One region of the Vogesella lacus genome, then DNA from elsewhere that is predicted to be linked to it. Evidence: predicted binding sites of a transcription regulator. Region 1 holds the regulator's gene; each other region holds the start of a gene.
The links. The regulator FNR, encoded in region 1, switches genes on or off when oxygen is low (the NO sensors DNR and NnrR bind a similar motif). The targets are predictions, from matches to a motif close to TTGATNNNNATCAA.

Region 1 (4,239 bases):
GCCATCGTCCTGCTGTCGCGCTACGTATTTGTGCTGCTGAAGGATTACCAGCAACAGCGCAATCAGGGCATTAGCGAACCGGTATTCGACATCAAGCAATATCCGGAACTGCAAAGCAAGGTGCATCAGGACGTGTGGAAGTAATTCCCGCCCCTGCGGCCAACCTTGCTGCCAAATAAAAAACCCGCCTCACGGCGGGTTTTTTATTTGATGTCAGGCAATCAGATGGTTTGCGAATAACGCGCCTTGGTCTCGCGTTCGCGCAGATGTCGGTCAAACACCATGGCGATATTGCGGATCAGGAAGCGCCCTTTCGGTGCCACCATCAGGAAGTCACCATCAAAAGTCAGCAGCCCCATCTTCTGGAACTCGCGAATCTTCGGTAACTCGTCAGCAAAGTAATCGGCAAAGTTGATGGCGAAGGTTTGCTCGATCGCCTCAACCGACAGCGAGAAGCGGCACATCAGGCCCTGGATCACGCTGCGGCGCAGGATATCGTCCTGACTCAGCGTCATGCCACGCATCACCGGCAAACGACCGGCATCCAACGCGGCATAATAAGCATCGAGTTCTTTCTCGTTCTGGCTGTAGCAAGGGCCGACCTTGCCAATCGACGACACACCAAGGCCGATCATATCGCAATCGGCATGGGTGGAATAACCCTGGAAATTGCGCTGCAAACGGCCCTGCTGCAAGGCGCGGGTCAGCTCGTCATCGGGCTTGGCAAAGTGATCCATGCCGATAAAGACATAGCCGGCATCGGTCAGCTGCTGTACCGAGTTTTGCAGGATATCGAGCTTGGTCGCCGGGCTAGGCAGTTCGTCTTCATTGATACGACGCTGCGGCATGAACACGGTCGGCAGATGCGCATAGTTGTACAGTGCGATGCGATCCGGTGACATGCTGATCACCCGATTGATGGTGTTTTCCAGCGAATGCGCACTCTGGCGCGGCAGGCCGTAAATCAGGTCCACACTTACCGATTTGAAACCGGCCTCACGCGCAGCATCAATCACCACGCGTGTTTCTTCCTCGCTCTGGATGCGGTTCACCGCCTCTTGCACCGCCGGGTCGAAATCCTGGATGCCGACGCTCATGCGGTTGAAACCCAGCTGCCCCAGATGCAGCACCGTATCGCGGCCAACCTTGCGCGGGTCGATCTCGATCGAGAACTCGCCCTCGGGCAGCAAATCGAAATGCTGGCGGATGATGCCCATCACGCGCTCGAGCTGCTCGTCCGACAGGAAAGTCGGGGTACCACCACCAAAGTGCAGCTGGATGACTTTCTCGCGCCCCCCCAGTTTTTGCGCGGTCAGCGCGATTTCCTTTTCCAGATAGTCCAGATACTGGTCGGCGCGCTGCTTGTCCTTGGTGATGATCTTGTTACAGCCGCAGTAATAACAAATGGTGTTACAGAACGGCACGTGCACATACAGCGACAGCTCCCTATGGTTTGCCCCGATAGCGCGCTGTGCCAGCCAGTGTTCATAATCCTGGACACCAAACCCGCCATGAAAACGGTCGGCTGTCGGATACGAGGTATAGCGCGGCCCCGAGCCGGCCAGCGACTCGATCAACGCCCGGTCGAAATCACATTGTGTCGGCACAAATGCCAATTGCGGTGTCATCATCATTTTTTGTTTGGAAATCTGGTGGGGGACTGGTAAATTTGCGCAATTCACGCTTGTTGCGCCTTGATGCGTGTCAAGCAAGCTCACCTGCCTGTGGAAAAAGACTGTCGTATGACTGATCAAAACTCGCCCTTGCATACCCTGAAGGTCTCCTGCTCCAACTGCAGCTTGCGCGAACTGTGCCTGCCTGTTGGCCTCAACCGTGACGAACTGGCGCAGCTGGATGCCGTTATCCGCCAGAGCCGTCGTATCAAGCGTGGCGAATATCTGTTCCGCAGCGGCGAGGGCTTCCGCTCGCTGTATGCCGTGCGTACCGGCTATTTCAAGACCGCGGTATCCAGCCAGGATGGCCGCGAACAGGTAACCGGCTTCCATATGTCGGGCGAACTGATGGGCCTGGACGGCATTTCGGCCAATACCCACGGCTGTGACGCGATTGCGCTGGAAGACAGCGAAGTGTGCGAGCTGCCATTCAACCGTATGGAAACCCTCGGTCGCGAGATCCCCAGCCTGCAGCACCATTTCTTCCGCCTGATGAGCCGCGAGATCGTGCGCGACCAGTCGGTAATGCTGCTGTTGGGCAATATGAAGGCTGAAGAGCGCCTCGCCGCCTTCCTGCTGAATCTGTCGCAGCGCCTGCAAAGCCGTGGCTTTGCGGCCAACGATTTCATCCTGCGCATGAGCCGCGAGGAAATCGGCAGCTTCCTCGGCCTGAAACTGGAAACCGTCAGCCGTACGCTGTCCAAGTTCCAGCAGCAAGGCTGGATCAAGGTCGATCACAAGCATATCCAGCTGATCCAGCCCGCCGAGCTCAAGGCACTGGTTGCCGGCTGCTCGCAAGCGACTTCCTGACCCCGTCGCCAGCACATAAAAAACGCCACCCCTCGGTGGCGTTTTTTTATTGCCCGGCCAATACAAGGTTGGCCGCAAATGCTCAGACGACATCCAGCTCGTCCGCCACGCGGCTTTCGATCTGCTGCAGCTGATACAGGCGCTGGTAGATGCCGCCGTCGATAGCCATCAGCGCCTCGTGATTGCCCTGCTCGGCAATATGGCCGTGATTGAGCACCACGATGGTGTCGGCATCGCGAATCGTCGACAGGCGATGGGCAATCGCGATCATCGTCACCTTGCCGTGCAAGCGATCCAGCGCCTCTTGCACCAGCTGCTCGGTCTCGCTGTCGATGTGCGAGGTTGCCTCGTCCAGCAGCAGGATGCGCGGCTGGCCGGCCAGCGCCCGCGCAATCGCGATCAGCTGCTTCTGCCCGACCGACAGCCGGGTACCGCCCTCGCCCATATCGGTGTCGTAGCCCTGCTCCAGCGACAGGATCAGCTCGTGCACACCCGCCGCCCGTGCGGCGGTCTCGATAGCCTGTTGCGACAGACCGCGGCCCATATCGATATTGTCACGCGCGCTGGCGGCCAACAGGAAGGGATCTTGCGGCACCAGGCCAACACCGGCGCGGAAGGTGTCATCGGCAATGCTGGCCAAGAGATGGCCATCAATGCGCACCTCGCCGTGCTGCGCCTGATAAAAGCGCAGCAACAACGACATCAGCGTCGATTTGCCGCTGCCGGTGTGGCCAACGATGCCGACAAAGCTGCCGGCCGGAATCGCCAGATCAATACCGTGCAATACCGGGCGTTCGGCCGCATAGCCAAAACGGATGCCGCTGAAGCTCACCGCGCCGTGGCTGATCTCGCCCGCCCCCGCACCCTGGCTGGCACGCGACTCCTGCAGCAGTACATTAACGCGCGAGGCGGCGACCACCGCCTGCTGCAGCTGTGAGAACTGCATGGTGATCTGGATCAGCGGCTCGACCACACGGGCGATATAGCTGACAAAGGCATACAACACGCCGATCTCGATACCGCTGACCGCCTTGCTGCCGAAGGCGTAGATCACCGCCACCAGCAGCAGCACATTCAGCAAGTCCAGCGCCGGGCGCAGCAACCAGGCGTTGGCACGCAGCTCGGCCATGCGCGCGTGGTAGAGCTGGCTGCCGGTTTCGGCAAAACGGTCGCCAAAACGTTGTTCGGCCCCGGCCGCCTGCAATACCACCATACCGGCAATCGACTCGGCCACCTGGGCATTGATGTCGCTGCGCAGCTGCCGTGCACGCGCCACCGACGGCGCGCTCCAGCGCTGGTACAGCCAGACAATCACGAATACCGCCGGCAGCAGCAACAGCACCACCGAGGCCAATTGCCAGTTCAGCCAGAACATCGCCGCCAGCGCACCGCACACCACGATGACGCTATCGAGCATCACGAACAGCACCTGAACATACAGCTGCTTCACCGCCTCGGTGTCATTGGTGACGCGGCTGACCAGCTGGCCGGTAATCGCCTTGTCGAAAAAGGCCATCGGCAGCGACAGCACATGACCGTAGACCTCTTCGCGCAGACGGCGCACCGAGCGCATCGCCACGCCGGCAAGACGCAGCAATTGCAGATAACGAATCGCGGTTGCGGCCAACCCTGTCAGTAGCACACCAGCCACCAGCCAGACCATCTCGTGAATGGCGCCGTGGCGCGGCAGCAGGTAGTTGTCGATGTAATGCTTGGCCAGCAAGGGGCCGGCCGCCTCCAGCAAGGCAGCCATCAG
Region 2 (4,239 bases), on a different contig from region 1:
CAGTTGGTGCAGGAAGGCAAGCTGCTGGAAGCCGAGGCCAAACGGCAGGCCTTGGCCACCCTGGCCGAGATTCGCAGCAAGCAGATTTATTTCTTTGTGCGTGACAGCGGCAATGTGATGCTTTACCACCCGACCACCAAGCGCATCGGCAAGGTGGACGATGGCGGCAAGGGGCCGGACGGGCGTACCTCGGTCGAGACCTATGCCGAGGCCTTGCAAAAACAGCATTATGGCCTGGTGTATGTGGTCGCGGCCAAGCCCGGTGTTGATCACGATGTGCCCAAGCTCAACGGCGTAGTGCGTACCGAGCCCTGGGGCTGGGTGATCGGTACCGGCTTCTTTGTTGACGACATTGACGAATCGTTCTGGGCTGAAGCGAGGCTGATGCTCGGGCTGGTGGTCATCGGTATAGCCGCTGTCGGCATCATGGCCTGGCTGTTGTCGCGCAGCATCTTGCGCTCGCTCGGTGGCGATCCGGCTTATGCCTCGCGTGTGGTACGGCGTATTGCCGAGGGGGATCTGACCGAAACCATCGAGGTTCAAGGGCCGGAACACAGCCTGCTGGGCAGCATGCGCGCAATGCAGCGCAATCTTGCCGGCATCATTCACGATATCCGCGAGGGCAGCCATCGCATTGCCGATTCCGGCGAGCAGCTCAAGTCACATATGCATCATCTGCAGCAGGTGTCGCACCATGCCAGTGAGTCGACCGCATCGGCAGCGGCAGCCATCGAACAACTGTCGGTCAGCATCGATCATGTCACCGCCAGTGCCCACGAGACTGAGCAGGACGCGCGCCAGACGGTGGACGAAGCCGCCAGCGGCGTCAGCATGACTGCAGCGGCCAGCCAGCATATCGAAAGAATTGCCGACGAGATTGGCGAAGTCAGTGGCCAGGTCGAATCGCTGTCCGAGCGCACCCGCCATATCAGCGGCATAGCCGAGACCATCCGTGATATCGCCAACCAGACCAATCTGCTGGCGCTGAATGCCGCCATCGAGGCGGCGCGTGCCGGCGAGAGTGGCCGCGGCTTTGCCGTGGTGGCTGATGAGGTGCGCAAGCTTGCCGAACGTACGGCCACCGCTACCGATGAAATCAGCACCATCGTGCAGGGTGTGGTGGGTGACACCGGCATGGTGACGGGGCAGGTGGCCGGCATCGCGCCCATCGTCAAGGACGGGGTGGCCAGTGTGCACCAGAGTTCGGTGGCCTTGCAGGCGATCAATTCACGGGCTTATCAGTCGCTGGATCGCATCCGCTCGGTGGCGCAGGCCATGTCGGAGCAGAGCAAGGCCGGCACCAGCATCGCCGGCAGTGTCGAGCAAGTGGCTGGCGTGGTGCATGAGGCGCTGTCCTCGGCCTCGCACGCCGTCGAGCAGATGAATGGCATCCAGGGGCAGGCCAATCAGCTGCGCGAGGCGGTTAACCGCTTCCGGACTTGAGGCCACATCATGAAACAGCTTGTTTGCTGGCTGGCCTTGTGGCTGGTGCCGTTTGCCGGTGCGGAAGAGCTGGCGGTCTATACCCATAGCCTGGACAAGGAAGTGCGGGGGATGGCCGATGGCAGTTTGCAGCCGCAGCCACACGGTGGTTTTCGCGCCTTCAGTCTGGCGCTGGTGCAAACCGCGATGGCCAGAATGGCATTGCCGCAGCCGGTGCGCGAGATTCCGCTGGTACGGGGTTTGCAGCAGCTGTCCACGGATGCACCGGTGATGCTGTTTACCCTGTTTCGTACCGCAGAGCGCGAGCGGCGTTACCAGTGGATAGGCCCGCTGTTTCGCGACCAGACCTTGCTTTACGAGCGTGTTGACCGGCCCTCGCGGGCCAAGTCACTGCAGGATGCCTTGCCGCAGCCGGTGTGCGCACTGCGGGGCGGCTCGCATGAACATCGTTTGCGTGAGCTGGGCTTTCAGCACGTCGAGCTCAGCAACAGTTATGAAGCCTGCCTGCGCATGCTGCAGGCGGGCCGGGTAAGGTTGGCCGCCATCATTCGCACCGACTATCCGGGCAAGCTCAGGGTGGCCGAAGTGCCGGCAGGGCTGTTGCGCAGCAGCGGGCTGGTGTTGATGGAGAACGACAGCTATATCGCGGTATCCCACGTCGTGCCGGCCAGCGAGGTCGAGCGCTGGAACCGGCAGATCGCCGATATCCGTGCGTCGGCCTTGTACGACGAACTCAAGGCGCTCTACCTGCCCTGACGCAGTATTCTGGCTTGCTGTCATGGCGGTAGCAGCCTGAGCTGGCGGGGTAGTCCGTGCCGGTGCGGCCGAGGTCGCCCAAGAGGTAGTCGCCGGCATTTGTTGATGGCCATCAACACTGTGCTGATCTATACCTAGTGTAATTTCCTTTTTGTTTCACTAGATATTGTGAGGCTGGCATGGGTCAGGACAAGAGCTTGGGTTGGATGGAGCAAGACATCTCGCGCGAGGTGCTGCTGGAAAAGTACGCCAAGAACGGCGAGCAGAGTGTGGCCGAGGTAAGACTGCGCGTGGCGCGGGCGCTGGCGGCACTCGAGGCCGATTCGGCGCGCTTCGAGCCGCTGTTCTTCGAGGCACTCGAAGGCGGCTTCATCCCCGGCGGGCGTATCAACTCGGCTGCCGGCACCGATCTCAAGGCCACGCTGATCAACTGCTTTGTGCAGCCGGTCGGCGATGCGGTAGCCGACACCGAAAACGGCAAGGTCGGCATCTATCAGGCGCTGTTGCAGTCGGCCGAAACCATGCGCCGTGGTGGCGGCGTCGGCTACAACTTCAGCCGCATCCGCCCCAAGGGGGCGCTGGTAAAAGGCACCAATAGCCGTGCCTCTGGCCCGGTGTCGTATATGCGTGTGTTTGACCGCAGTTGCGAGACGGTCGAATCGGCTGGGGCGCGCCGCGGTGCACAAATGGGCGTGCTGGACGTGAGCCACCCCGACATCGAAGACTTCATCCACGCCAAAGACCAGGGTGATCTGCGCAACTTCAATATCTCGGTCGGCGTGTCCGATGCTTTCATGCAGGCAGTCGAGGCCGATGGCGACTGGCCGTTGACGCACAGCGCGATGCCGTCGGCCGAGGTGTTCCCAGATTGCGAGCGCCAGCCAGATGGCCTGTGGGTGTATCGCAAAGTACGCGCACGCGACTTGTGGGCGCAGATCATGCACAGCACCTACGACCACGCCGAGCCGGGCGTGCTGTTCATGAGCAAGATCAACGCCGACAATAATCTGTCTTATTGCGAAGTTATCGAGTCCACCAACCCGTGCGGCGAGCAGCCCTTGCCCGACTACGGCTGCTGCGATCTGGGCTCGATCAACCTCACCCGTTTCGTGCGTCAGCCCTTTGGCGACAAGCCATCATTCGATTTCAAGGCCTTTGCCAAGGTGGTGCGTGCCTCGGTGCGCATGCTGGACAATGTGCTCGACCTCACCGTCTGGCCGCTCAAGGAGCAGGAACAGGAAGCGCAAAACAAGCGCCGTATCGGCCTCGGCTTCACCGGCCTGGGTGATGCGCTGATCATGCTGAAAGTGCGCTACGACAGCGAGGAAGGTCGAAGGTTGGCCGCCAGCATCAGCGAGGCGATGCGCGATGCGGCTTACGATGCTTCGGTCGATCTGGCCATCGAGAAGGGCGCGTTTCCATTGTTTGATGCCGAGCAGTATCTGGCCGCGCCGCATTGCGCCAGCCGGCTGCCGGACAGCATCAAAAAGCGCATTCGCCAGCATGGCATCCGCAACTCGCACCTGCTGTCGATTGCGCCGACCGGCACCATTTCGCTCGCCTTTGCCGACAACGCCAGCAACGGCATCGAGCCGCCGTTCTCGTGGTTTTACACGCGAAAGAAACGCATGGCTGATGGCAGCCAGCAGGAATATCTGGTCGAGGATCACGCCTACCGCGTGTGGCGCATGCAGGGTGGCGACACCAAGGCCTTGCCCGATTACTTTGTCAGCGCCCTGCAAATGAGCGCACTGGATCACATGCGCATGGTCGCCGCCGTCGCGCCCTTCATCGACACCGCGATTTCCAAGACCGTCAACGTGCCGGCCGATTACCCGTTTGCCGATTTTGAAACGCTCTACCTTGAAGCCTGGCGCGCCGGCCTCAAGGGCATCACCACCTACCGCCCCAATAGCGTGCTGGGTTCGGTGCTGTCGGTCGAGCCTGCGCCAACAGCTGCGGCCAACCCTGCCGAGCCGCAAGACCTCAACCAGAGCGACCCGGACCGCCGCATCACCCTCAACACCGCGCCGAGCCCGG
Region 3 (4,239 bases), on a different contig from region 1:
TTGTCTTCAATAATGTCAAAAGTCAGGTCAACCTTGTCCACCAGATAAGCCGGCGGCAGATAATCCTTGCGGTACTTCACTTGTGCTTGCGTGCCCATGAGCGTTTCCTATGCAAATGGGCGGGTCGGCCACAGGCCGCCCGCCCTTGTCATGTCTTGTTAGATGCTGCCCTGACTCAGGATTTGATCCACTTGCCGCCATCGACAGCGAGGGCCAGACGGCAGGTATCGGCCTGGGTTGCGGCCAACTTCACTTTGTAGGTGCTCAGTTCGTCCCTACGGAAAGCGTGGATCTTGACGGTATCGCCAACCTTGTGGCGAGCCAGCGCTTTATCAAGGTCTGCCACCTTCATCCCGTCAATCGCAATCACCACATCACCACCAGACAAACCGGCTGCTTGCGCCGAACCACCATCCAGCACTTGTGCCAGCTTGACGCCCAGACTGTCGGCAACCGCCTTCACACCCAGAGTTGGCCGCAACTTGCCGGCCTTGATCTCGTCAACCACGCTACCGCTATCACCGGCACTGTCGGATGGCACCAGCTGCATGCTCACGCCCTGGGTGGCAAAGAGTTTTTCCAGCGGCAGGTCTTTTGTCGAGCGGATCGCCAGATCAAAGAACTTGCCCAGCTTGAGACCGGTCGCCTCCTCGGCTACCGACTCCCACTCGCCCTCTTCCAGACCCTTGCCGTCAGCCAGCCATTTCTGCCACAGCGCCAGCATCACGGTGTCCAGGCTCTTCTCCCCTGCCGTTTCGTGACGGATGTGCAGATCCAGCGCCAATGCCACCATCGAGCCTTTGGTGTAATAGCCGACGATACTGTTCGGGCTGTTTTCGTCCTGACGGTAGTATTTGGTCCAGGCGTCGAAGCTGGAATCAGCCAGCGACTGCTTGGTACGACCATTACCGCGCATCACACCGGTAATCACCTTGGCCAGCAGACCCAGATAACGCTTTTCGTCGATCAGGCCGCAACGCACCAGCGCCAGATCGTCGTAATAGGATGTGATGCCTTCGAAAGCCCACAGCAAGGTGGTATGGCCTTCACGGTTCAGATCATACGGCGTGAATACCGCCGGCTTCATGCGCTTGACGTTCCAGCTATGGAAGTACTCGTGGCTGATCAGGCCAAGCAGGCGCAAATAGCCTTCGCCGATTTCGCCTTCGGCCAGATCTGGTGCCGGCAGATCGTCACGATTGGCCACCAACGCGGTAGAGGCACGATGCTCGAGGCCGCCATAAATGTCGGCGCCGACAAACAGCATGAAGACATAACGGTCAAACGGCGCCGGCTCACCAAAGAAGCGGATCTGCCATTCGCAGATGCGCTTGGTGTCTGCGGCCAACCTTTTCAGATCTGCCTTGTATTTGCCCGACACCACAAATTCGTGCGGCACGCCGCAAGCCTCGAACTTCACCCGTTCGAAATCACCCAGCTCGACCGGGTGATCAATCAGCTCGTCGTAATCGGCAGCACGATAGGTGCCGAAACCGGATTTTTTGGTTTCAAGCGCTGGCAGGCTGGTCGCCACTTTCCAGTCGGCAAAATCCTTGCCTTCCGGAGCCACGATTTCAACCTCGCACGGCTCGTTCTCGTAGCCATCCGCACTCAGGAACACGCTGGTACCGTTATAGAAGCCACGCTGCTGATCCAGATACGCACCGCGTACCGACAGGTCATAGGCGTATACGGTGTACTCGACAGTCAGCTCGCCCTTGACGGCAGCCGCCTGCCAGCTGTGCTTGTCCAGTTTTTGCAGGGCAATTGTCTTTTTGCCGCTGCGTGCCGCGATCTGCACGATATGACGCGAAAACTCGCGAATCATGTAACTGCCCGGAATCCACGCCGGCAAGCGCAAAACCTGGCCGGCAGACGCCGGTTTGGCAATAGTCATGGTGACTTGAAACAGATGTGCATTCACATCCAGCGGCTGGATACGGTAACGAATGGCTGCGCCCATCAGCGACTCCAATTGGTTTTCTTATAGAAACAGGAACGGGATTCTAACATTTCGGCACAATAACGGCCGGTCTGGTCATCTTGATTTTCATCAAGAAGAGAAATCAGGATGACAATATAATCGCACGTAGGTAAAAAGGGCTAAAACCCAGTTGGTATATACTTTTTTGCACTGCAAAAAACCTGCACGCGTCCACTGGCGCGGCTGGCCGCCAACAACCGATTTGATTTAGAATGGCTGATTGATATCAGGGATAACGGCATTCATTGCGACTTGTTCGTAATGGACGTTTCCGGTCAGGGAAAAGTTCACCATGACCTGAGGCTACGCCCAAGTCCCGTCACGACTTGCCGGACTTCATTTTCATATGGGGCTACGCACCGGGGGTTCAAGTCGTCAGGTTTTACGTTCTAGTTCGCAACCTTGGAGAAACCCTAATGGAAACGCAATCCACTTATAACTATAAGGTGGTGCGCCAGTTCTCGATAATGACCGTAGTCTGGGGCATTGTCGGCATGCTGGTTGGCGTCATTATTGCGGCCCAGCTGGTGTGGCCAGAGCTCAACTTCGGGCCCTGGTTCCACTACGGTCGTCTGCGCCCACTGCACACCAATGCCGTAATCTTCGCCTTTGGCGGCTGCGCATTGTTTGCTACCTCGTACTACGTTGTTCAACGTACCTGTAATGTCCGCCTGTTCTCGGACAAGCTGGCTGCCTTCACCTTCTGGGGCTGGCAACTGGTTATCCTGCTGGCCGCCATCACCCTGCCGCTGGGCTATACCGCCGGCAAGGAATACGCCGAACTCGAATGGCCAATCGACATCCTGATCACCGTGATCTGGGTTGTTTACGCCATTGTGTTCTTCGGCACCCTGGCTATCCGCAAGGTCAAGCACATTTACGTAGCCAACTGGTTCTACGCTGCCTTTATCCTGGCCGTAGCCCTGCTGCACGTAGTCAACAGCCTGGCGATTCCGGTATCCCTGACCAAGTCTTACTCCATCTACGCCGGCGCAGTTGATGCGATGGTGCAGTGGTGGTACGGCCACAACGCCGTAGGTTTCTTCCTGACCGCCGCCTTCCTGGGCATGATGTACTACTTCGTTCCGAAGCAGGCTGGCCGTCCGGTTTACTCCTACCGTCTGTCCGTTGTGCACTTCTGGGCACTGATCTTCACCTATATGTGGGCTGGTCCTCACCACCTGCATTACACCGCCCTGCCTGATTGGACCCAGTCGCTGGGTATGGTGTTCTCCCTGATCCTGTTTGCACCTAGCTGGGGCGGCATGATCAACGGCATCATGACCCTGTCCGGCGCGTGGCACAAACTGCGTACCGACCCGGTACTGAAGTTCCTGGTGGTTTCCCTGTCCTTCTATGGTATGTCCACCTTCGAAGGCCCGATGATGTCGATCAAGACCGTTAACGCCCTGTCGCACTACACCGACTGGACCGTTGGTCACGTTCACTCCGGCGCTCTGGGCTGGGTTGCCTTCATCTCCATTGGTTCCCTGTACTACATGATCCCGCGCCTGTTCGGTCGTGACGGCATGCACAGCACCAAGCTGATCGAAGCCCACTTCTGGCTGGCCACTGTCGGCGTCGTTCTGTACATCGCCGCACTGTGGATCTCCGGTGTAATGCAAGGCCTGATGTGGCGTGCCCTGAACGCCGACGGCACCCTGACTTACGCCTTCGTAGAAGCCGTTAAAGCAACGTACCCGTACCACTTCGTACGTCTGCTGGGTGGCATTCTGTTCCTGTCTGGCATGCTGATCATGGCTTACAACACCTTCCGTACTGTTGCCGCAGGTCGCGCCGTTGATGCCAAGATCCCGGCCGTTGCCGCTCACGCGCACTAAGGGGTAGGAAAACATCATGGAAAAAATCCAGAAACTGATTGAAGAAAACGTTGCCTACCTGATCGTGCTGACCCTGCTGGTTATCAGCATTGCCGCACTGGTAGAAATCGTACCGCTGATGTTCCAGAAATCGACCACTCAGCCTATTGCCGGCGTCAAGCCTTACAACGCGCTGCAGCTGACCGGTCGTGACATCTACATCCGTGAAGGCTGCTATGGCTGCCACTCGCAGATGATTCGTCCGTTCCGTGCAGAAACTGAACGTTATGGCCACTACTCTGTTGCGGGCGAGTCGGTATACGACCATCCGTTCCAGTGGGGTTCCAAGCGTACCGGTCCTGATCTGGCTCGCGTTGGCGGTCGTTACTCCGACGAATGGCATCGTGTTCACCTGATCAATCCGCGTGACGTGGT

Region 2: ACZ9W6_RS11305 (adenosylcobalamin-dependent ribonucleoside-diphosphate reductase) is a predicted target of FNR. The motif match lies at 2,302-2,315, and genes of this name have one in related genera.
Region 3: ACZ9W6_RS10595 (M61 family metallopeptidase) is a predicted target of FNR. The motif match lies at 2,044-2,057, and genes of this name have one in related genera.

What each region holds. Positions count from the first base shown of each region.
Region 1 is NZ_CEETQT010000005.1:142,979-147,217, forward strand. Features, by position in the region: gene ACZ9W6_RS08210 (alanine/glycine:cation symporter family protein) at 1-144, shown strand, start outside; gene hemN (oxygen-independent coproporphyrinogen III oxidase) at 222-1,628, opposite strand; gene fnr (fumarate/nitrate reduction transcriptional regulator Fnr) at 1,743-2,483, shown strand; gene ACZ9W6_RS08225 (ABC transporter ATP-binding protein) at 2,566-4,239, opposite strand, start outside.
Region 2 is NZ_CEETQT010000008.1:32,514-36,752, reverse strand. Features, by position in the region: gene ACZ9W6_RS11315 (methyl-accepting chemotaxis protein) at 1-1,443, shown strand, start outside; gene ACZ9W6_RS11310 (substrate-binding periplasmic protein) at 1,453-2,199, shown strand; gene ACZ9W6_RS11305 (adenosylcobalamin-dependent ribonucleoside-diphosphate reductase) at 2,379-4,239, shown strand, end outside.
Region 3 is NZ_CEETQT010000007.1:117,191-121,429, reverse strand. Features, by position in the region: gene pepN (aminopeptidase N) at 1-98, opposite strand, end outside; gene ACZ9W6_RS10595 (M61 family metallopeptidase) at 176-1,963, opposite strand; gene ccoN (cytochrome-c oxidase, cbb3-type subunit I) at 2,401-3,825, shown strand; gene ccoO (cytochrome-c oxidase, cbb3-type subunit II) at 3,842-4,239, shown strand, end outside.